DNA from 3 places in the Hyphomicrobium sp. 802 genome. Region 1 is predicted to be linked to each of the others. Evidence: riboswitches for the same ligand, from Rfam matches in the RefSeq annotation. Region 1 holds a riboswitch; each other region holds the start of a gene.

Region 1 (7,942 bases):
GGGCGTTTTTCATTGCGCTCTTGGCGTCGATGCTGATTGCGAGCCGGAGCCTTTACACGCACGTCGAAGATGTGGCGCGGGCGCTTGATCAATATGGTCTGGACGAGGCGCGGCAGGCGGTCGGTCGTATCGTCGGGCGCAATCCGAAAACGCTCGATGCGCACGGCGTGGCGCGTGCAGCTATTGAAAGCCTTGCTGAAAATGCCTCGGATGGCATCGTGGCGCCGGTGTTCTGGTTTGCGATCTTGGGGCTGCCAGGCCTTGTCGTTTATAAGGCCATCAACACGGCTGACAGCATGATCGGGCATCGGACGCCGCGGCATGAGGCGTTCGGTTGGGCGTCAGCGCGTCTAGATGATTTCGTCAATCTGCCTGCTTCGCGATTGACAGCCCTGCTGCTGGCGCTGGCGAGCATCTTCACGCCGGGTGCGTCGGTGGCGGGAACGCTCGAAGCTGTGGCGCGCGATGCATCGAAGCATCGTTCGCCGAACGCGGGCTGGCCGGAGAGCGCGCTCGCGGGCGCACTCGGGCTGAAGCTCAACGGTCCGAAGGTCTACGGCGAGACGCGCGTTGAAGATGCCTACATGGGCGACGGCAAGCGCGATGCGACAGCAGAAGATATTCGCGCTGCGCTGCGGCTGACGACGACGGCATGGGGCGTCATGGTCGGCAGCCTGCTGCTCATCGCAATCATCTTGCCAGGCTGAGGAGTTCTTCGATTGCGATGTGTTGGGCGAGGTGCTCGGCAAAGCGATCGAGGATGGCGTCGATTTCGGTATCGTAGCTGAGCGCAGATGCTTCCATGCCCAAAGAGGCCAGAAAGGTCTGGCGTGCAGCGTCCGACGTAAATAGGCCGTGAATGTAGCATCCCGAGACGCGGCCGTCTGGCGAGGTGGCGCCGTCGCGGTGGCCGTCGGGGAAGGTTACCATGGGGCGCGCGGTGTCTGGCCCAGTCGTCTTGCCGACGTGCATTTCATAGCCTTCAAACGGCGCTATGGAACCCGTAAGCGTGCCGGAAACGCGCTCTAGCGTTTTCTCGGTGCCGAACTCGGTTTCGATATCGAGAAGGCCGAGGCCATCGACGGCGCGCGGCGGGCCTTCGATGCCATTCGGATCGGCGATGCGTTTCCCAAGCATCTGATAGCCACCACACAGCCCGAGCACACGGCCGCCGCGGCGAACATGCGCTTTGATGTCGATGTCCCAGCCTGCGGCGCGCAAGGCTGTTAGGTCATCAATGGTTGTCTTCGAGCCCGGCAGTAGAACGAGATCGGCGTGTGCCGGAATCGGCTGACCGGGTTCGATCAGTTCGACGATGACGCCAGGTTCGTTGCGTAGCGGATCGAGGTCGTCGAAATTCGAGATGCGCGGCAGCAACGGCACAGCGATGCTCAGTTTCGTTTCACCACCGGACCTCGATGTTTTCATGAGGTCGCGCAATCCGAGCGCGTCTTCAGCGGGAAGCTTGCGAGCGTCGGGGAAGAACGGCACGAGGCCGAGCGGCGTCCATCCGGACAGATTTGCAATTGCCGTCATGCCATCGGCGAATAGCGTCGGGTCGCCGCGCATCTTGTTGATGATGAAGCCGCGGATCATGGCCGCGTCGTCGAGATCGAGGACGTGGCGTGTACCGACGACGCTGGCGATGACACCGCCGCGGTCGATGTCGCCGATCAGTACGACCGGAACGTCGGCGGCGCGTGCGAAGCCGAGATTGGCGATGTCGTTCGCACGCAGGTTGATCTCGGATGCGCTGCCTGCGCCTTCGACGAGAACGAGATCGGCGTTCGCTTTGAGGCGCGCGAAGCTGTCGAGAACGGCAGGCAGAAGCTCTTTCTTTTTCGATTGAAAATCGCGCGCTTTCGCCGAGCCGCGCATTTTGCCTTGCACGACGATCTGCGCGCCGGTTTCGGTCTCGGGCTTCAGCAGCACCGGATTCATGTGCACGGATGGCGCAACGCGCGCGGCTCGCGCTTGCAATGCCTGGGCGCGGCCGATTTCGCCGCCGTCGGCCGTGACCGCGGCATTGTTCGACATGTTCTGGGGCTTGAACGGAACGACGCGAACCCCGCGGTTGGAGAACAAACGGCAAAGCCCGGCGACGATCAGCGATTTGCCAACGTCGGAGCCGGTACCTGAGAACATCAACGCGCGCGCAGGCATCAGAATTCGATGCCTTCCTGAGCTTTGATGCCGGCGGCGAAATGGTGCTTCACGGCACCCATTTCCGTCACGCCATCCGCGAGCGCGATCAATTCCGGTTTGGCGTTGCGGCCGGTGACGACGACATGAAGATCGGGCCGCCGCGTGCGGAGCGTTTCGAGCACGTCATCGAGCAGCAGATAGTCATAACGCAGCGCGATGTTGAGTTCGTCGAGAATGAGCAGACGAATGGATGGATCGGCCATCAATTCTTTGGCCTTCGCCCAGGCGCGTGTGGCGGCGGCAATGTCGCGGGCCTTGTCTTGTGTTTCCCAGGTGAAGCCTTCGCCCATCGTGTGCCAGGAGATCTGATCGCCGAAGCGTTCAAGCGCGTCGCGTTCGCCGGTCTTCCACGCGCCTTTGATGAACTGGACGACGCCGACGCGCCAGCCGTGTCCAAGCGCGCGCAGCACGAGGCCGAATGCGGCCGTCGATTTGCCTTTGCCGGGGCCGGTGTGGACGAGCAGCACGCCTTTTTCGATCTGTTTCGAGGCGACCTCGGCATCTTGCACGGCTTTGCGCTTTGCCATCTTGGCTTTGTGACGCTCGGCATCATCGACCGTGGTGGGATTGTTGCTCACGGCTCAGCCTTTCAACGTCAGCGGCAGTCCGGCGGCGACAAAAATGACCTTGTCGGCGGCTGCTGCGATCTTCTGATTGAGCCGGCCGGCTTCGTCGCGGAAGGCGCGGGCGAGCGCGTTGTCCGGCACGATGCCGAGGCCGACCTCATTCGAGACCATCACACAGGGCGCGACGCGTTTTGCGACGGCGGCCAGCAACGCGTCGCTTGCCTCCGGAACGGGGCGGTTGGCGTGCATCAGATTGGAGGTCCAGAGCGTAAGGCAATCGACCAGCGAGGGAAGCTCTGCAACACGGTTGGCCAGCACGTCGGCAATTTCGAGGGGCGATTCGTGATCGACCCAGCCCGCGCCACGGCGGCTCTTGTGGTGCTTGATGCGGCTGTACATTTCGTCGTCGAACGCTTCCGCCGTGGCGACATAAGCCCAAGGCCCGGGAATGCCTGTCAAAAGGCCTTCCGCATAGGCGCTTTTACCGGAACGGGCGCCCCCGAGGATGAGGGTCAGCTGCGGGAGGTGCAAAGTCGTCATTATAAACTTTCGGTCGTGCCGCAGAGGCCGCTATTGCGATTGACGTAAGATGTGGGCTCACTTATCGATTGGGACGACGGTCCCTCGCAAGAGGGTTCAAAAGGGAATGCGGTATTTACTCCGCAGCTGCCCCCGCAACTGTGCGCGGTGAGCATAGGCGAGAACGCCACTGGGCAACAGCCCGGGAAGGTCGCCCAATGCCAAGACCCGCGAGCCAGGAGACCTGCCGTCAACGAGATTTCCAACTTATCGCCGGTGGGGCGAGAAAGGTTAAGATGCACTTCAGAACATGCCGCGCGTCTGGCCGGTCTTCCGAAAATTCAATGTCTGTGGAGGCGGGGCAATGAGCACGCGCAAGGTTCCCGTCACGATCGTCACCGGCTTTTTGGGAGCGGGCAAAACGACACTCGTTCGCCATGCCGTTGAGAACGCGCAAGGCCGCCGCTTGGCGCTGATCGTCAACGAATTCGGCGATGTCGGCGTGGACGGGACGATCCTCCGGTCATGCGGCATTGAGAACTGCCCGCAAGAAAACATCATCGAGCTGACAAACGGCTGCCTGTGTTGCACCGTCGCTGACGATTTCATTCCGACGCTTGAAGCGCTTTTGGCGCGCGAGCCCGCGCCGGAGCACATCATTATCGAGACGTCGGGCCTCGCGCTGCCGAAGCCGCTGGTTAAAGCTTTCGAGTGGCCGGATATCCGCAATCGTGTGACGGTTGATGGCGTGGTGACGGTCGTTGATGCCCCGGCCGTGCGCGCCGGTCGCTTCGCCGACGATCCGGTGAAGGTCGCGGCGCAGCGCGAAGCAGATCCGTCCGTCGATCATGAAAATCCGCTGGAAGAGGTTTACGAGGATCAGCTGCTCTGCGCCGACCTCGTCGTGCTCAACAAGTGCGATCATCTTTCGCCGGAAGACGCGGCTTTGATCGCGCAAGACATTCGCAGCATGGTGCCGCGGGCAATCAAGATCGTGGCAACGCAAAATGGGGTCGTTCCGACAGATGTGCTGCTCGGCATTTCGGCAGCTGCGGAAGATGATCTCGCCGCTCGACCTTCGCATCACGATGCCGAACCGGAACACGATCACGACGATTTCGAGACGTTCATCGTCGAAGTGCCGGAGCTATCGTCGCCCGACGATCTTGCGCAGCGCGCAAAAGCGATCGCCAACGATCATGACGTGCTGCGTGTAAAGGGCTTCGCGGCCATTGGCGGGAAGCCAATGCGGCTCCTTTTGCAAGGGGTCGGCGAGCGGATCGACACGCGTTACGAACGTGCATGGCAATCGGGCGAGGCGCGGGTGGGCCGGCTGGTCGTCATCGGTCAGAAGGGGCTTGATCGCGACGGCATCACTCGGACCCTGACGGGCGCTGCCTGATGCATATCGTCGTTCGCGAGAGCCGGGATCTGGACGAGGCTGCCGCGCCTCAAGATCTCGGACTCGCGCCCGCCGATATCGTTTTTCTGTCGTTTTCCGATTCCGACCTTGCGATGGCGGCGGCTGCATTTCGCGGCGCTGAGAGCACGCAGCCGAGTGTGCGGATTTCGAACCTCAATGCTTTGCGCCACCCGATGTCGGTTGATCTATTTTCCGACGCGACGCTGAAAGGCTCGAAGGCCGTGCTCGTGCGCCTGCTGGGCGGCCTCGACTATTGGCGGTATGGCGGCGAGCAACTCGGGCGGCGCTGCCGCGAACTGGGAATTGCACTTGCTATCGTGCCGGGCGACGGGCGGCCGGACATTCGACTCTCGGCGTTGTCGACGCTTGGTTCGGATGAGCTGGCGCGGCTTGAGGCTCTGCTCGACGTGGGCGGCATCGAGAATACGCGCATGGCTTTGCTGGCGATGCTCGGCAAACGTGACGCGCGTGGAAAAATTGCACAGCCGCGAGAGATTCCGAATTTCGGCGTCTATCGGGAAAGCGCGCAATCCGTTGCTGCGCTCGGGGCGGCTGCCGTTGTTTTCTATCGCTCACATTTGCTTGCGGGCGATGTTGCGCCAGTCGATGCTTTGGTAGATGCACTTGAAGATCGCGGCTTGGCGGTGGCGGCGCTCTACGTTCCGAGCCTGAAGGCAGCGGATACCGCGGCTTGGCTTCAGGATGAGCTGCAACGTCTCCGGCCGAGCGTCATCGTCAATGCGACAGCGTTTGCCTCACGCGACGGCGCGGATGCCTCGCCGCTCGACGTTGCGGATTGTTCGGTCCTGCAGGTCGCGCTCGCCAATTCGAAATTTACGCTTTGGGAGAAGTCGCAGCGCGGCGTCAGTGCCGCGGACCTTGCGATGCACGTCGTTTTGCCGGAACTCGACGGACGGTTGTTTGCGGGCGTCGTATCGTTCAAGGAAGCGGACACGCTGGGAACCGAACTCGGCGTGTCGTTGCTGCGCCATGTGCCTTATAAGCCAAGCGTTTCGCATGTTGCCGAGCTTGCCGCGCGTTGGGCGAGGCTTCGTTCAGCCCCGCGCCATGATCTTCGCATCGGTCTGTTGCTCTCGACGTATCCGGGGCGGCCGGATCAGATCGCGCACGCGGTTGGACTTGATGGCCTTGAGAGCGCGTGCAGGATCGCATCGCATCTCGAAGACGCGGGTTATGACGTCGCCTGTCGCCCGTCGGACAGTCGCGATCTCGTGGCGCAACTCGATCCAGCGAAGGCAATCGGGTGGCCGCTTGATGCTTACCGTTCGGCGTTCGATGCTCTGCCAGAAGCCTTTAAAGAAAGCGTCGTCAGCGCCTGGGGACCGCCAGAAGATGATGACGCACTCGTTGGTAATACGTTCCGCTTTCGTGTTGCGCCGTGCGGAAATCTTTTGATTGGACTGCAGCCGGAACGCGGGCAGGCGCTTGACCGGAAGGCGCAGTATCACGATCCGGCGACGCCGCCGCGGCACAGCTATGTCGCGTTCTATCTCTGGCTGAGACACGTCGCAAAGATCGACGCGCTTATTCATCTCGGCGCGCACGGCACGCTCGAATGGCTGCCAGGCAAAGCCGTTGCGGGCAGCGAAATGTGTGCGCCGCGCGCGCTGGTTGGCCCTACGCCGATGATCTATCCGTTCATCGTCAATGATCCCGGCGAAGCGGCGCAGGCGAAGCGGCGGCTATCTGCCGTGACGCTCGGACATAAGCCGCCGCCGATGACGGATGCCGGTTTGTCGGGGCCGTTGAGTGAAGTTGAACGGCTGGTCGATGAATTCGCGTCGGCGGAAGGTCTTGATCCGAGGCGGCGCAAGGTTCTGTCGGATCAGATCGTCGACGCCGCCATTCGTGCCGGAATTGCGGCCCAGTGCGGCCTCGATGCGGGCATGGCGGCGAGCGAAGCATTGACCCGCATCGACGCCTTTTTGTGCGATGTGAAAGAGCTGTCGATCCGCGACGGGCTGCATATCCTCGATGAGGTGGAGCTTGAAGCGATCACTCGGACGCTTGCTGGAAAATTCATCGCGCCGGGTCCTGCTGGAGCGCCGAGCCGAGGGCGATCTGATGTACTGCCGACAGGACGCAATCTTTTCAGTGTCGATCCGCGCAGCGTGCCAACCGCAACGGCGTGGGCGAACGGCAAGCGTGCAGCGAAAGCAATCCTCGATCGCTATCTCTCCGATCATGGCGAATGGCCCCGCGCGATCGTGCTCGATCTTTGGGGCAGCGCAACGCTCAGAACCGGTGGCGAGGAACTCGCGACCGCGCTGGCGCTGCTTGGCGTTCGCCCCGTCTGGGATCAGCGCTCCTATCGCGTGACGGGCGTCGAGACCGAGGCATTGGCGGAACTTGGACGTCCGCGTGTTGACGTGACGCTGCGGATTTCAGGACTTTTTCGCGATATGTTTGGAGCGCAGCTTGCGTTGTTTGATAGCGCCGTCGCGCTCGTTGCCAGTCTTGAAGAAGATGCCGGCGATAATCCGCTGCGCCCGGCCTCGTCGTCCGAAGCAAAGCTCGATCGCATTTTCGGACCGGCCGGCGGCAGCTTCGGTGCTGGCGTAATGCAGCACATCGACCGCGGCGACTGGAGCGAGCGTGGCGATCTTGGGCGGTCGTATCTCGCCAGCACACAGGCGGCGTATCGTGGCGATGGTTCGGAAGCGACGAGCGCGAGCTTTGAAAAACGCGTGAAATCGGCAGACGCCTTCGTGCATGTGCTGGATCACAGCGAGATCGACCTGCTGACTGGCGGTGACTTTGCGGCACACGAAGGTGGGTTCGCGGCTGCCGCTGCTTCTCTCGGAAACGATCGCGTTGCGCTTTATCATGGCGATACGGCAACGCCAGATGCGCCGCGGGTTCGCACGCTGCAGGAAGAATGTGCCCGTGTGATTCACGGGCGCGCTGCAAACATCCGGTGGATCGAGGGCCAGATGCGTCATGGCTTCCGCGGTGGCGCGGAGATGGCGCAGAGCGTTGACGCGGCATTCGCCTTCGCGGCGACGGCGCGGGCCGTCGACAACGGCGGCTTCGAGCGGCTCTACGAAGCATATCTCGGTGACCCAGTGGTCGCAGCGTTTCTTGCGCGCGAGAACCCCGACGCAATCGCGGCAATGCGGCGCCGGTTCGAGGAGGCGATTGCGCGCGGGCTTTGGCAGCCGCGACGCAACGATCTCGGCGAAATCGCAAACAAAGACGATTCATCGCG
Region 2 (7,942 bases), 390 kb from region 1:
TGACGACGAGCGCCAATCCCGTGCGAGCATCCATTCGTGTCGCCGCCAGCGCTGCAATAGCGGCGAGCGGCGCTGCGCAGGCGAACACGAAGCTGCCGCCAACGCTCAAAGCTGCGATGAGGGCCACCCAAATGGCACTCATGGCAAGCGAGGAGGAAAACGTTTGATCGTCAAATCGGGAACCAAATTTCATTGTCATGTCCTTCTGAAATCGTTCCCTGGCGGACGAAAGCGCCGGGACGGGAGGCTATCCGTAAATACCATAGCCGTCGCCCGCCAGAGAAGCCCTTAGTTCGTAAACCTGATGCCGCCATAGGCGCCGATGCCGGTCGCCAGGAAGCCGTCAGGAATCTCGTAGTGCTCGTCGAAAAGGTTATCGATGCGGCCGTAGATGCTCATATTGTCGGTCAGCTTGTAGTCGGCCGCGACGTTGACCACCGTGAAGCTCGGCAAGAACTCGTTCTCGAATGTCGCGCGATTGATGTCGAGCGAGTCACCGTAGTAGAGCACCGCACCCGTCAGGAGCAGCTTCTCCGTCGGCGTCCACCCGAGAGTGACGCTCGCCTTGTTGTGCGGGCGGCGCAGAAGCCATCCGCCCGTATCTTCGTTGGTTGCCTGCGTGTAGGTATAATCCGCACGGATACGAAGATCCTTCGTCAAATCCGCTGAAATAAACGCTTCGACGCCATCCGTTTTCGCCTTACCGACATTGGCATACGTTGAAACGAAGGTCGTTGGATCGTAAGTGCTCTCGATCAGATCGGTAATATCGTTCCGGAAGTAGGTGGCGCCAAACTGTGCACGGCCACCGAAAATTGCTTGCTCGAAGCCGACATCGTAACCGGTATTTTCCTCCGGTTTGAGATCAGGGTTTCCATAGAAAAAGTAAGCGGGATAATCCTGAAACCGCTGGCTGAGGCTTGGGGCTTTGAAGCCCGTGCCAATGCTGCCTTTGATCTTGGTTCCCGTGCTCTCGATTACATACGCGGGCGCAACGCGCCAAGTCGTATGACCGCCGAAGTTCTCGTTATCATCGTAGCGCACGTTCGCCGCGACGAAGAGATTGCGAATGACCTCAGCCTGAAGCTCCGTATAGACACCGTTGTTCCACTCCTCTGCGAATGTGTGCTGGCCCTCATAGAAAGAACCGCCACCGGAAAAGACCTCATTGATCTGGCGGCCATCAAATTGCTCGATCTGATGTTCGGCGCCTGTAACCAGCGTATAGCCCGGCGCGAGGTTCCAAACATTGCGCCAATCGTACTTAACCCGGTCGCCTTGATAGTAGCTGTTGCCAGTGAGGTTGACGTGGTCGATATTATCGGTCTGAGAGTTGGAATAATTGATGCCGAAATAGTTCGTCAGATTGCTGAACGTGCGCCAGACTACTTCGCTGCGCGAGTAAAAATCATCGACGTCGGAACCCGATTGATATGGCGCCGGATAAGATGTGTTTGTGAACGGATCGTAAGCGTCACCCGTGTAATGCAGCGTGCCGTCGGTGTATCGGGCGACGAGATTGACCGTCACATCCTTGGTGATATCGACACCGACTTTCGATGAGTAGGTCCGGTTATCGTATCGGTTCGAATGACGCTGCTCTCCCGGAAGAAGTAAATTCTCGGGTGTCACGGGGATGTCGTCGGCGCGAAAATGCGAGACATTGAAGTAGTAGTTGTACTTGTTCGTGCCGCCGCTGATGCTCGCAGCCTGATTGAACGTTCCAAATGAGCCACCCTCGACCATGGCAGTCGCCTTCGGCGGACCATAGCCCCTCTTCGTGTAAATCAGGATCACGCCACCGAGCGCATCGGCGCCGTAAAGACCACTCTGCGGACCACGCAAAACTTCGACGCGTTCGATATCCATGGCGAGCATCTGGCCCAGATCGAACGTACGATTGGGTGTGGTCGGATCGCTGACGTCGATGCCGTCGATCAGAATCTTCGTGTGATTGGAGTTCGTTCCGCGCATGAATACCGACGTCTGACCGCCAGGACCGCCGGTCTGCACAATGTTGAGGCCGGGAACCATCTTCAAAACGTCAGGCAGCGTGCGGCGCTGTTGAGCCGCGATTTCTTTTGCGGTGATAACGGTGACAGAACTTCCGATCTGATCGACGGACTCGGGCGTACCCGTTGGAGACACCGCGATGTCAGAGGAATCGACGGTCGCCGAAGAATCGCTGGAATTCGAAGCGGCCGGCGTTGAAATCTGTTGGGCCGCTGCCGGCGCCTTGACCTTTTTGGACGGCGCATCGCTGTCGTCGTCTGCCATGACGTTGACCGCCGGCAACTTGGTATTCGGCGAAGCTGGAACTTGCGCGCTCGCTTCCTGAGCTGAAATTCCAACTGTTGCAAAGGCTAATGCTATCCGCATTTTTCGCCGTCTTGACACGCGCAGCATGAGACCCCCGAGGCGCTGAATCGGGGTGAGTTTCCAATTCGATCTGCAGATGTGCGGGATACGAGCGCGCAGACGCTGCGACGCGGCTCTTGAAAGCTGCGTCCCATGAATATCTGCACACTTGAAAGTTCTTATCCGCTCAGCATAACGACCTGCACGACCGAAGTGGTTGCCCACCGGTTGACATACAGCCGCCGCTACGGGTTTCCGCTCTACCGCGCCCTGCGCACGGGAGATGGGCAGCTTGTGCCGGCAGGTCTCCTGACTTGCGGCTCAGGCGTCTTCTCCGGCCTTCCCGAATATCTCTATTGCGAGATCTTCAGTGGCTTTTAGTCGGAGCCGACTCGCCGCTTACAGTTGCGAGGGCAGTCTCGGCATTGGCGCAAGAAGCGCCGCACCGCGTTCCCTTTTCATGACCACTCAGCTTTCGCCGAGGGCCAACCGTCACGCCAACATTAAAGAAATAAGTTCGCCGGGCTGTCAATTGGGCTTAGCTCGGCCCGGACTTAAAGGTCGCAAGCGACGATGCCTAATTAACACTCCCGCTCAACGGGGCCGCTCCGATATGCCATGACGTGCGTTCCTCCGCACGCGAACGCTTCCCCTTAACCGCAACGTCAGACGTCACACGCGCACCGCATGACGGGCACGACCCTCCACTCCAAAGACACGCTCGTAGCGTTTCATTTCCGCAGACTCCCCTGTGGCTTTCGCGGAATTGTCAGACAGCTTGACCGCCGGTTTGCCATTGACGCGCGTGACCTTGCAGACAAGCGAGATCGCATCAAGACCAGGAGCGCCGTCCGGATCGCAGCCGCGAAAATCATTGGTGAGATTGGTGCCCCAGCCAAAGCTGGTTCGCACCCGCCCGTGAAAATGACGATACGTGTCTTCGATACTGTCGATATCCATACCGTCGGAGAAGATTAGTAGTTTTCCGCGCGGATCGACACCGTGCGCCTTCCACCAAGCGATAATCTGTTCTCCACCCTCGATCGGAGGCGCGCTGTCCGGGCGAAAGCCAGTCCATCCTGCAAGCCAATCGGGCGCGCGCGCCAGAAAGGCTTTGGTCCCGAAAGTATCGGGCAACGCGATCAGCAGATTTCCGCGGTATTCCTGCCGCCATTGCTCCAAGACACGATAGGGCGCCTTCGCCAAATCCTCGTCACTATCGGCAAGAGCGGCTTCCACCATCGGCAATTCGTGAGCGTTGGTGCCGATAGCTTCTAAATCGGCGTCCATTGCGAGCAGCACATTCGACGTTCCGATAAAGTGTCCGTCCAGCCCTTCTTTCAGTGCTTCGACGCACCAACGTTGCCATAGAAATCCGTGCCGACGCCGCGTGCCGAAGTCGGAAACGACAACGTCCGGCAGAGCGCGCAGCCGCTCCACCTTCTGCCAGAGCTTCGCCTTGGCGCGCGCGTAGAGCACGTCGAGCGCAAAGCGACCCTTGGCGCGCATCGCGGCGCGCGACCTGAGTTCGTTGACGATCGCCAACGCCGGAATTTCCCACATGGTCGTATGGGTCCAAGGCCCCGCGAAATCGAGTTCATACTGACCATCGACTTTGCGAAGCTCATAATCCGGCAACTGAAAATCGGCGAGCCATGCGATAAAGTCGGCACCGAACATCTGCGTTTCGCCGTAAAAGCTGTTACCGGCGAGCCAGATCAGCTCCTTCTTGGTAAAACGTAGAGCACGCGCATGATCGAGCTGAGCACGCAACTCGCCCTCATCGATGATGTCGGCAAGACGCACATCCTTCGAGCGGTTTATGAGCGAGAAAGTCACCCGCACGTCCGGGTGGACCTTGCGGATCATTTGCAGCATCAGCAATTTGTAGAAATCGGTATCGAGCAAACTGCGGATGATCGAATCGAGCCGAAAATTGTGATTGTAGGTACGCGTCGCAATGTCGGTGACGGTCATGATGTCAATCTAAGATGATGCGCTAAATGATGAGCTACAGCAAACGCCAAAGTTATCAGCAGCAATAGTGGATAAGCCCTGAAGCGCCATACCTCCAACAGTCCTATTTGCACATGGCATTGTGAAGCCGGTTCATCAGATCTACGGCATCCGTCACGGTATCTGGAGAGACTGCAGCCTCAAGAACCTCCTCAATCCGCATCACCTCAGCATTTGCCGCCTCGGCCTTCAGACGCCCTTTGGGCGTTAAACGCGCAAGCTGCCGGCGACCATGATGAGCGTCCTGTCGGCGCTCCACGAGCTTCCATCCTTCCAGCTTCGCCAAAACGCCCTGCATCGATTGCGGCGTTATGAATGCGCGCTCTGCAAGATCAGCGTTGGTCTGGTCCGGCCTCGCATTCAATTGGGCGAGCACCGCATATTGCGCAGGATTGAGCCCAAGGGGCTTTAAAGCCTCCTCCAAACGGCGATGCAGCGCATGCTGAGCAAGCTTCAGCCGGTAACCCAGCAGCGGGGTCATGTCCTTGTTCATTGCAATATCAGCCGCCTTATATTATATCAGGTGACTGATATTATCACCGCACGCCAAGGAGGCAACGATGAGCAGACTGACTGGACCCGATTTTATCGCCATCCAAACCGAAGACCTTCAAGCTGCCCGAGCCTTCTATGGCGACAAGTTGGGCCTGCCCCTGTTGCAAGAGACGCCCGAAGCGGTCGTCTTCAACAGCAAGCCTGTTCCGTTTGCGGTCCGAAAGCCGCTGATGGATCTGGAAGCCGCTCAAGGAAAATTGGGCTGGGGCATTGCGCTATGGTTCGCCTGCGATGATGCCGACGCGCTGCACGAAGAATTAGAGGCAGCAGGAACACCCATCATCTTCTCGCCGAAGGACGGCCCATTCGGAAGGTATTTCGCGTTCCGCGATCCATTTGGCTACACGATCACGGCGCATACCGCATAACACGCTAATGGATAGGCATTGCAAATCGCGAAAGCAGACTTCGACAAATTCGAGGCGCGGCGGAAACGTGATCTCAAGATTCCAGATGCAGCGGAAAGCAATTTCCACCGGCCCCAGCCCATACCCAATCGATTAAAGAGGGAAATCTGCGGCACAAGCATCAGTCGTTCGCAAGGGTAGTCAAAACTGGCGGTGCGGACGGTCTGACGCGAACTCGTCTCTGACAGAGAAATCCCTGCAAACAGTAAAATATCAGGGAGATTGGTGGAAATAGGTTGGCTAAGCAATCTGCTGTCGCGGCTTTGACCCTAAATTCGCGGGTATTTTTGACCGATAGGCGATCGTAATACCTATACCTCGTAACACAGAATAACAGGGATGCCCCGAGGCCTAGTCGGCGAACCACTTTCTGTCGACTGATCCGGGGTGCGCCCGACGGCAGCGCCATCCGGATTAGCTCCTGGTTCATCCGATGAGCAGACAGCCACCGTGCCAGACGGCGCTCCTGGCACCGCAGCGGAGGTCTCCGAATCCTCGGAGTGGCACTTCCTAAAATCTTCGGGAGAGGAAGAAGCGGACAGCTCCCGACTATCTGTCGTGATAGCTACTAAGGTCTGTCGGCAAAACGGAAAGGGCAACTATCGCTTCGTTGTCCCATCGATTTCTTCAAAACTTACAGACCGCCGGAAACATGCCCACAGACGTCACCGAAGTTTACAGCACTCGCGGTGCGGAGCGACTCGGGCGGAGCGGCGTCAAACGCGAGCTTTGACCACTTCTAGGTCGAGATTAAATTCGGAAGCCACTGATTAAAAGTTCGTCGATCAAGCCAAAACGCTGTTTTCGCGACGCCTGACCATGTCGGTTAGCAGGACTTATGGCCTGAAAACCGCAGAAATAAGCGAACTCTTCAAAAACCTCCCATGCAAGAAAAACGACCACGGAGCGAATATATTTTAATCTTGAAGATTAATTAGTTTCATACATTATGTAGCTATATTGCGCTGGCAAATCGGCGAGAACGCGAAGTTTTCGGCAGGTTAACGAAGGGAAATCGAGGATGGCGTCGACAACGGGGAACACGGAATCTACCTCCGTTTCGAAGCCTCAACGCATACGGTGGGCAATTTCCTTCGTGCTCTTCCTTGCCGTGATCTCGGCATTCTTCGACCGGATTAGCATCGCGGTCTTATTTACCAACGTTAGCTTCCAGAACGATATGGGCATTGGCTACAATCCCGCGCTCCTCGGATTGCTGATGACATCCTTCGTATTCGCATACGGACTTTCCGGCCTCTTCCTCAGCTTCGTGGGAGACCTCTACGGTCCTCGGCGTGGACTGGCCTGGGGTAGCGCGCTTTGGGGCGTCTCGATGCTCTTGATGGGCTCCGCGGGAAGCTTCGCTTCGATGCTCGTCTATCGCATCATCTTAGGCATTACCGAAGGCCCCCAATTCGCTCTGATCAACACACTCATCAAGCGTTGGTTTCCGGCGCGAGAGCAGGCGCGTGCGAATTCGATATGGATGATGGGGAGCCCGCTAGGTTCCGCCATCGGCTTTCCAATCACGATCTATCTCGCGGCAAACTATGGCTGGCGCACATCATTCTACGTCCTCGCGGCCCTCAACCTTCTTATCGTCTTGCCGCTCGTGTTGCTGCTTGTCCGCGACAGACCGGACACGCCCGTAGCACCGGTTGTAAAGATCGCAGAGACGACGAGCTATCTCGATCAGGTTCGCCTCTTCTTCTACGATTGGCGCTTTTGGATGCTCGTCATCTTCAACTCCTCGGCGCTCGTCTATCTCTGGGGCCTCAATGGCTGGCTACCGAGTTATCTGATCAAAGTCCGGCACTTTGATTTGAAGCAAGCCGGTATCTACTCTTCGTTGCCATTCATCTTCATGTTCGCAGGCGAAGTTCTGTCCGCCATTCTCTCCGATCGCATCGGCCGCCGCGCTACCGTCTGCTTCCTATCGCTATTTGGCGCTGGCATTTCGATGTATCTCGTCTCAACGATCGAGGACAACTACACGGCCGCCTTCATGATCGCAGTAAGCGCCTTCTTCTGGGGTAGCGCTCTGCCATCGCTGTTCGCCTTGGGACTGGAAATTCTACCCGCACGTGCCGTCGGAGCGGGCGTCGGTGTCTACAATGGCGTTGGCAACCTTATCGGGGCATTCGCCCCCCTCGCGATGGGCCTCATCATCGCAAAAACGGGCGACTACGACGCGGGGCTGCTCGTGATTGTCGGCGCAGCCATACTCGGCTCCGTCTCGATGCTGCCCCTCATGTTCAAGAATAGCCGCGCTGGCACTGTCGACTCGCTCGAAGGGAGTCTTCCTAGTGCTTGAGAACATCCTTGCAGTGGTTACCGCGACCTCAAACACCACCGACGATCCGTCGATCGCAGCGATGCTCACCCCCCGTTTGCATCAAAGCATTTCGCGACGGTCGTCTGCCGACGTTGACTACCGCGAAGGCACACACACGAGCAGCCCAGATTATATTCGGCGGTTTTTCCCCCGGACCGCCAAGGTGTGGAGGCGACGGGAGATAGAAATATGAAAAGCTGAGATCAGGTCCGCCAGCGTTCCTGGCACACTCGCCACGGCAGGCTCTTAGAAACGCGCCGCCGCTTCCTCC
Region 3 (7,942 bases), 2.5 Mb from region 1:
TATCGTCCCTGACGCGCGTTCGCCGACGGATCATTTAAGTTAACAACGCCAAAAAAGAAGCGCCGCCGTCGCATAGGCGTCCGGCGGCGATAGATTTCAGGGTTTCGGAAACCGTTCAGGCAACAGAGATTTTGCTGGGCGCCACGACCGGAAAGTCGACATCGGTCTTGAACGTCTCGTTGAAGAAGTTCGTCCATACGTTGAGCGCGACGTGCTGAACAATCTCAATGACCTGACCGTCGTCGTAGCCAGCAGCTTTGACAGCGGCCAGATCGGCGGCGCTCACATGGCCACGTGCCTCCACAACTTTCATCGCAAAGCGAACGGCGGCATCGGCTTTCGGATCGTTCGAGGCGCCATTGCGATTGGCCGTGATTTCAGCGTCGTCGAGCTTGGCGAGGTTCCGCCCAAGGTAGGTATGCGCTGAAAGGCAATAGCTGCAGCCGTTGAACTCTGCGACGGCCAGCGCGATGCGTTCGCGGGTCTGCGGCGGCAGCTTGCCCTTTGCCAGCGCGCCCGAAAGACTAAGGTAGCCCTCCAAAGCGGCGGGGCTTGTTGCGATCAGCCGAAACATGTTTGGAACGGTACCGAGCTGTTTATTCACCGCCTCTAGGAGCGGCTGTGCAGTGGCGGGAGCATCAGCAATGGTGGCTGGGGTCAGGATGCGGGACATGGGCGTCTCCTACTCTCTTCGGGCCGGGATTGGCCGACGCCCCTGAATTAGGTCCTTTCATTTTCACGAAATAGTCGACAATATTGGCAGCCACCCTACCGGATTATGAGAGTCAAAAATGGACCGCTTCGACGCCATGTCGGTGCTTCTTGCCGTAACGGACGCTGGTAGCCTCTCGGCTGGAGCGCGCAGGCTCGGCATGCCGCTGGCAACGGTTAGCCGGAAGGTGTCCGAACTCGAAGCCCATCTCCACACCAAGCTCTTGAATCGCGGCAGCCGTCGATTGGAGCTGACCGACGCCGGACAATCGTACGTCGCCGCCTGCCGCAGAATCCTGGAAGACGTCGTCGAAGCCGAGCGCGCAGCCTCCGGCGAATATCGCGCGCCGCGCGGTGAGTTGGTCATTACGGCGCCGATCGTTTTCGGTCGCTTGCATGTGCTGCCGATCGTCGGCGCGTTTTTGAAAGCCTACCCGGATATCGACGTACGCTTAACGTTGGCCGACCGCGTCGTGAACATCCTCGAAGAGCACGTCGATGTCGCTCTTCGTATCGGCGAACTCCCCGATAGCAGCCTGATTGCGAGCCGCGTTGGATTGATTCGCCGCGTTGTTTGCGCGAGCCCTGATTATCTTGAAGCACGCGGGACCCCTGCCGATCCGAATGATCTCGAATCGCACGATTGCGTCACCTTCGAAGGCCTGATGTCGTCACGTTCGTGGACCTTCTGGAACAATGGCGTGCCCCAGGTTGCCGCCATTCACTCCCGCCTCGTCGTCAACACGGCGGAGTCTGCCGTCGACATGGCGGTCGCCGGACTTGGGTTGACGCGCCTGCTTTCCTACCAGATCGAAACACCGCTTGCAGAGGGAAAGCTCAAGGTCGTGCTGGAGCGGTTCGAGCCACCCCAGGTCCCGGTCAGCCTCGTTTACGGCAGCAACGGACTGCTGCCGCTGAAGCTTCGGGCATTTCTCGACTTTGCGATGCCTCGGCTGAAAGCGAAATTGACCAAAGCCTCTTCGCCCGCCGAGAGCAGCTAGAAATTAAGGGTTTGTGCTCGGAGCGGCAGGCGTTGTCGCCTCGGCCGGAGGCGTCGTCGCTTCGGCAGGTGCCGCCGGTTCGCTCGGTGCGGCTGCCGGTGCCGCGCTCTCTTCGGTCGGCGAAGAACGGACTTCGCACAGCGTCGCGGAATCGAGCGACGCCTTGTTCATGAATGCCCAATTCGCGAACGCGATGTAGCAGACGGCAACCGTTTCCTGCTTCTGTAACGTGACGACGACGTTATCGGTCTTGACCTTTTCCGTGACCCTCTTGGCGACCTCGAGAGGAATGAGCGTCACAGATTTGACTTCGTAACCTTTGCCGACGAGCGCAGTGAACGAAGATTGCAATCGCTCGTCTGCCGAGGCTGGAGCCGAAATCAAAGCTGCCGCAGTGGCGAAGGCGAGTCCAAGGCTGATGCTGCGCATCCCGTCCCCTCTCAAGTTATCGAAGCCCTCAGGCTAATCAATAAAACGTCACTACTACGGCGCGCCGAGGCTCTCAACCCAGCAACGGGCGGCTGCGGCCATGAACTGGGGACAAGAGCGACTTTCCGAGCGCGATAGTGCGTTTTGCCTAGGTTTTATTAGGATAAAAGATCGCGACTGGGCCAACATAGTCGGGCGGCGCCAGACTTGGAGCGATCTCGTCGCCGGACTTCAGGAACTCGGCAAGGAAATGGGTATGCGCGCCATTGGGTGACGACTCGCCGGGGCCTGGAATTCTGGAAAAGATTTCGATGCGCGCCGCAGCGCTTTCAACGATGCGATGCGGACTCAAAGCGACAAATTGATTGAGCATGACCGGCATGAAGTCCGACCAATGCCGCCGATCATGATCCGATAGCGCCGATGTCAGCGTCTCGTCCCGCGTGCGAACGCAGAAGCGGGTATATCGGCGCCCAATTCCGAGATCGAAAAGTTCGTCGCCGCGATGCGTCTCGTCGATTGCGCCGGCATCCAGCCCAACAGCTTGAAGTGCCGAACCAGATTGAATGGCGGCGCGTCCTCTCGGTAGTCCGAGCACAATCGGGCCGCCATCGGTGAACGCGAAAGCACGAATCTTATCGTTGATCGCGATACGAAACGCAGCATCCGCACGCCGTGCGGTTATCACGCCGTCCTCGACGTGCAAATCAATCGGTGTGTTATCGGCGCTGGGAAACTCCGCGACGGCGCCCGGCACGCCGACGACCCACGCGCCTTGCCGAGCGACGAGGGTGTCGCGGACCCAGTTAATCAGCTCATCGCGAACCCACGGCAACACACGAACGCGCACCGAGAGCTGTGCGAGCCGTTCCGGCAGTTGCTCCCAGACGGAGTCGCGCCGAGCTTCGCTCATCGCCATCCAGTCGCCGATTTCAGCGGCCGTGCGCGCGCAGCCAAGGCAAAAGCCCGTCGTGTCGTCGAGTTTGCAGATTCCTATGCAAGGCGAGTGGCGTGCCACTAGCAGACAGCCTTTTCGGATGTTTGGCGATTGCAGGCCAGATCGCAGCAGCAAGCGCAATGCGATCTGGCTGGCTTTGAGCGGCGCGTGCGCCGTTCAATGAGCGATTTTCTCGTTCGATCTGTCGACCAGCATTCCAAATATAATGCCAATCGTCATCCACAGGATGCCCTGAATGCCGAACGACACCACACGGAACTTCCAAAGCAGATCGGCAGGAAAATCATTTGGAACTTCGTTGATCGGCGGCAGGAAATAGCCCGCAAGCGCCGTTAGGGCAATGTAGACACCGCCTCCGATCAGGATGGCGTTCCAGCCGCCGACCTGAGCGAAGAACTGCCGTCCAGCGCTGATCGCGATCGCCAACGCGGCGAGAGAGAAGACGATCATTCCGAAGTAGAGCTGCGTTCTGTAGCCGATCGTTTCCGGTGACCCGACCGCAGGTGGGTTGGCCGGATACTTGATGTTTGGAATGAAGTAGATCGCCAGAAAGCCAAGCGCCGCTATGATGATCGCCGTGGTCCGCGGTGACATGCCGACGAGAAGTCGGCCGTTGAAGAACGCAAAGGCCAGAGCGAAAAGACCGCCCATCGCGGTACCGACGACGGCGACGCCGGTGAACAGGCCGAAGCTCGCCTGCACCGCGCGGCTGACGATTTCCGGTTCTTCCGGCTCACCGCTCGCTTTTGCCATTTGCTCTTCGAAGCCGATCGCCCGATCGACCTGAGGCTCGCCGAAAACCTTCGCAAAGCCAAAAGCCAGAATACCAGCGAGAAGCCCGGCAATCATGCCGCGCACAAGAAGAGATACCATATCCGAAATTCTCCGCCGCGGTTAGTGGCAGGGGAAGCCGAGAAGGTGACGGGCGTCATGCACATACTCGTGCACGTACATCCCGTTGAAAATCGCCGTGGCGCCTTCTTCGACGCCGATGAAATACATGGCGAGGAGGAACAGCAACCCGGCGAAGATCGCCCAGGGGAGAATCTGGCGAACCGGAACAGGCGTAGCGAAGCCGCCTTGAGCGCCGAGAGATTGTGCGACGATAGAAGAATGAGCCATTTTAAAGAGCCTCCATGGGATTACGCGTCCCGTTTCAAGGTGTGCTCTGATCACGAGGTGGGTCTGACTTTCGGTGGACGCTTGGAGCGACCCACGATTACAGTGGCGCGACCGTTCCGGAATTTCACCGGCTTCCTACCCGTGAGGATGCACGTCTCACCATAGGGCGGGCCGGGCATTTGTCAACGCAAGCCATTGAGCCAAGATGCCGCCGCGCCTGACCTTTGTTGCCAACGCCTCGACCCCGGCGGCAAGGCGCGCGGCCTTCCCGCTCGACGAAGGCATCGACGATTTTGGCCGGCGGGACGCGTCCGCAATGGCCGGCGAATTTCGCAATTCCGCCATCGTCTTCTCCAGTCCCGCCCGGCGGGCGCTGGAGACTGCCGCTGTCTTAGGACTTTCCCCCCGGATTGACCCGGCGCTGAGGGACATCGAACTTGGCGACTGGGCAGGCCGCACCCTGAGTAGCATTGCTCAATCCGACGCCGACGCATTAGCAGGCTGGCTCTCCGACCCGGGCGTAGCGCCTCATGGCGGCGAAACAGTTGAAGCGCTCATCGCGCGGACGTCGGTCTGGATGCAGACGATTTCGGAGCGTGAGGGACGCATTTTGGCCGTGACGCATCCGGCGGTCATGCGCGCGGCGATTGTCGCCGCGATCAAGGCAAATGCGAATTCATACGCGCATATTGATATTGCGCCGCTTTCCGTCGTCGAACTGACATCGAACGGACGGCGATGGGCGCTTAAATCCATACGAAGTTAGAACGCGCCGATATTGCAGCAGGGAAAGACAATTCGCATACATTTCATTTTGTATTTTGTATTTGCTGGTCCTCGTTTTGCCTTTGTAGTTCCGCGCCACGTTGTCTCGGAATGCGGAAAGCGGCAATGGATTTGATACTTTAGAAGTGTTCACCCTATTGCCGGGAAAAAATCGGGGGTACACTATGCCAATGTCAGACAACGGATCTGACGCCCCCCTCCGGTGTTGGCGGCCGGTTTGAACTTCAAGTAAGCGAGGACAACATGGTCGGTATAAAAAGCTGCGCGACCGCGGCGGCGCTCGCAGCGTCGCTTGCGTTTTCCGCATTTGCTCCCCTCGGCGCTCAGGAAATCGAGCACAAATCCAAAGAGGCGATCAAAGGAGCTCCTGCGCGAGCGGTCACGCAGGAAGAATTGTCGAACGCTGCGAAAGATACCAAGCAGTTTCTTCACACCAACGGCAATTACGACCAGACGCGGTATTACCTCGGCAAACAGATCAACACCGGCAACGTTGCAAAGCTTCGTCCGGCGTGGATCTTTCAGATGGACGTAAAAGAGTCGCTAGAGACGACGCCTATCATCGTCGGCGACGTGATGTACGTGACGACATCGTTCGATCATGTCTACGCGCTGAACGCCAAGACCGGCGAGCAATACTGGCACTACAAGCACAAGATGGGGCCGATCACGACATATTGCTGCGGCCCGAACAATCGCGGTGTCGCGGTTTACGACGACAAGGTTTACCTCGCGACGCTTGATGCCAAGCTTGTCGCGCTCGACGCCAAGACCGGCAGCCTCGTTTGGGAAACGGAAATCGCCGATCCCGAAGACGGCTATAGCGAAACGATGGCGCCGACAGCCGTTAACGGCAAGATCATCATCGGCACCAACGGTGGCGAATACGGCATCCGCGGTTTCGTCCGCGCTTATGATGCCAAAACCGGCAAGCAGGTTTGGAATTTCGACACGGTGCCGGAAAACACGGTCGGCGTCTGGGCCACGAAGGATGCCACGGGCAAGGATCTGCACCGCGACATCGAAGCCGAGAAAGCTCAGTTCGCCAAGACTGGCGATCCCTACAAGACGTTGGGTGGCGGCGTTTGGCAAAATCCGGCGGTTGATCTCAAACTCAATCGCTTGTTCTTCGTGGTCGGCAATCCGTCGCCGGACCTCGACGGTTCGCTGCGTCCGGGTGACAATCTCTACACGGACTCGCTCGTATCGATCGATCTCGATACCGGCAAATACGTCTGCCACCTTCAGTATATCCCGCACGATGTTTGGGACTTCGACGCTGTCAGTCCGCCGATCTTGGTCGACGTCAAGGACAAGGACGGCAAGGTCGTTCCGGGCGTCATCCATGGCGGCAAGACCGGTTTTGTCTATGTTCACAACCGCAAGGATTGCAGCCTGATCCGCTTCTCTGAGCCGATGGTCGCGCAGGAGAACATGTGGACCTTGCCGACACCGGGAGGCGCGCGCATGCTTCCTGGCGCAAACGGTGGCGTTGAGTGGTCGCCTATGGCGGTCAACCCGAAACTCGCTCTGACCTATGCTGTCAACTTGCACCAGCCGATGACCTATCAGGTTCAGTCAAGCCCCTATCCCGATGGAAAGCTGTGGCTTGGCGGCGCCTTTAAGGTCATTCCGACCGAGGCTTCGTTCGGAAACGTCACTGCGGTCAACTACAACACCGGCAAAATCAAATGGCAGGTCAAAACGCCTGAGCCGATGATGGGCGGCGCGCTTGCAACCGCGGGTGATCTCGTTTTCACCGGAGAAGCCAACGGCTGGTTCCGCGCCTACAACGCCGAGAGCGGCAAGATCCTGTGGTCGTTCCAGTGCGGCGCAGGCGTCAACGCTCCGCCAGCGGCGTATTCGCTCGACGGCAAGGAATACATTGTCGTCGGCGCCGGCGGAAACACGCAGATTGACTTCAAGCGCGGCAATAACATCATTGCCTTCACGCTCAACTGATTATGTGGACGTCGGAAAAGGAGCGCGCGTGCTCCTTTTCCGACTTTTATTTTAATCGTCGTCGAAGACCGGGAGTTTCGATATGCGGCAGGCAGTAATTGGATTGGGGTTGCTCGTTGCCGCAATCTCGACCGGCAGTCATTCGGCATTCGCCGACGACATCGCTGACAAAATTCAGCTTTGCGCAGGCTGTCACGGCGAAAACGGCGTCCCGCAGCAAAAGACGACCCCTGTCATCTGGGGGCAGAACCAGGGCTACCTCTACATCCAGCTTCGCGACTTCAAGAGAGGTGCGCGCAAGAACGATCAGATGTCGGCAATCGCTGAGGGATTGAGCAAAGACGACATGAAAGCGCTGGCCGCGCATTTCTCTGGGCTCAAGTGGCCGAGTATTCAACAGCCGTCGCCTTCCAAAGACGTCACCAAGCACGCGCTCACCGTGATTGGCTCAATCGGCTGTACGTCGTGCCATCTCGACCAGTATCAGGGTGACAGCACGACGCCACGGCTGGCCGGCCAGCAGGCCGCTTATCTCCTCAAAACGATGACGGATTTTCGCGATCACAGCCGGGCGAACAATCCCGGCATGTCGGATCTCATGAATGCAGCCCAGCCGGCCGATCTCGACCCAATCGCCCAGTATCTTGCAAGTTTGACGGTGATTGGCGGCGGCGGACAGTAGCCGCTCCCACCTCCATCAACTCGCCGCGAGCCTCTTTTTGAGTTCGTCGTTTGAGGCGAGGTCTGCTGCCGTCTTTCCCGACTTGTCACGCAAGGTCCGGCTCGCACCGTGTGCGAGGAGTACATCGACGGCGCGCTCGTGGCCAAGCGAAGCTGCGATCATAAGCGCCGTCCGCCCGCGATTGTCCCGGTCGTCGAGATGCGCGCCGCGCGCGATAAGCAACGCCAGGACGTCCGCGACATCGCTCGTTCCCGCGCCGTCTTCGTGTCCAGCTGCCCACATCAACGCGGT

The links. Region 1 has a riboswitch for cobalamin ahead of cobW (cobalamin biosynthesis protein CobW). Riboswitches for the same ligand answer to the same signal wherever they lie in the genome.
Region 2: another riboswitch for cobalamin. It lies ahead of HYP802_RS0104580 (TonB-dependent receptor); the one in region 1 lies ahead of cobW (cobalamin biosynthesis protein CobW).
Region 3: another riboswitch for cobalamin. It lies ahead of HYP802_RS0119270 (CbtB-domain containing protein); the one in region 1 lies ahead of cobW (cobalamin biosynthesis protein CobW).

Annotation. Positions count from the first base shown of each region.
Region 1 covers NZ_JAFM01000001.1:1,299,623-1,307,564, forward strand. The annotation lists gene cbiB (adenosylcobinamide-phosphate synthase CbiB) at 1-707, shown strand, start outside; gene HYP802_RS0106480 (cobyric acid synthase) at 691-2,163, opposite strand; gene cobO (cob(I)yrinic acid a,c-diamide adenosyltransferase) at 2,163-2,783, opposite strand; gene cobU (bifunctional adenosylcobinamide kinase/adenosylcobinamide-phosphate guanylyltransferase) at 2,787-3,311, opposite strand; cobalamin riboswitch at 3,372-3,557, shown strand; gene cobW (cobalamin biosynthesis protein CobW) at 3,655-4,692, shown strand; gene cobN (cobaltochelatase subunit CobN) at 4,692-7,942, shown strand, end outside.
Region 2 covers NZ_JAFM01000001.1:906,044-913,985, reverse strand. The annotation lists gene HYP802_RS0104585 (hypothetical protein) at 1-193, opposite strand, end outside; gene HYP802_RS0104580 (TonB-dependent receptor) at 289-2,379, opposite strand; cobalamin riboswitch at 2,640-2,867, opposite strand; gene pncB (nicotinate phosphoribosyltransferase) at 3,031-4,335, opposite strand; gene HYP802_RS0104565 (MarR family transcriptional regulator) at 4,439-4,867, opposite strand; gene HYP802_RS0104560 (VOC family protein) at 4,935-5,297, shown strand; gene HYP802_RS0104555 (MFS transporter) at 6,433-7,650, shown strand.
Region 3 covers NZ_JAFM01000001.1:3,774,552-3,782,493, reverse strand. The annotation lists gene HYP802_RS0119295 (peroxidase-related enzyme) at 116-673, opposite strand; gene HYP802_RS0119290 (LysR family transcriptional regulator) at 792-1,712, shown strand; gene HYP802_RS0119285 (hypothetical protein) at 1,716-2,141, opposite strand; gene HYP802_RS0119280 (DUF1289 domain-containing protein) at 2,290-3,159, opposite strand; gene HYP802_RS0119275 (CbtA family protein) at 3,256-3,972, opposite strand; gene HYP802_RS0119270 (CbtB-domain containing protein) at 3,994-4,221, opposite strand; cobalamin riboswitch at 4,260-4,400, opposite strand; gene HYP802_RS0119265 (histidine phosphatase family protein) at 4,427-4,987, shown strand; gene HYP802_RS0119260 (PQQ-dependent dehydrogenase, methanol/ethanol family) at 5,251-6,969, shown strand; gene HYP802_RS0119255 (c-type cytochrome) at 7,052-7,651, shown strand; gene HYP802_RS23055 (ankyrin repeat domain-containing protein) at 7,667-7,942, opposite strand, start outside.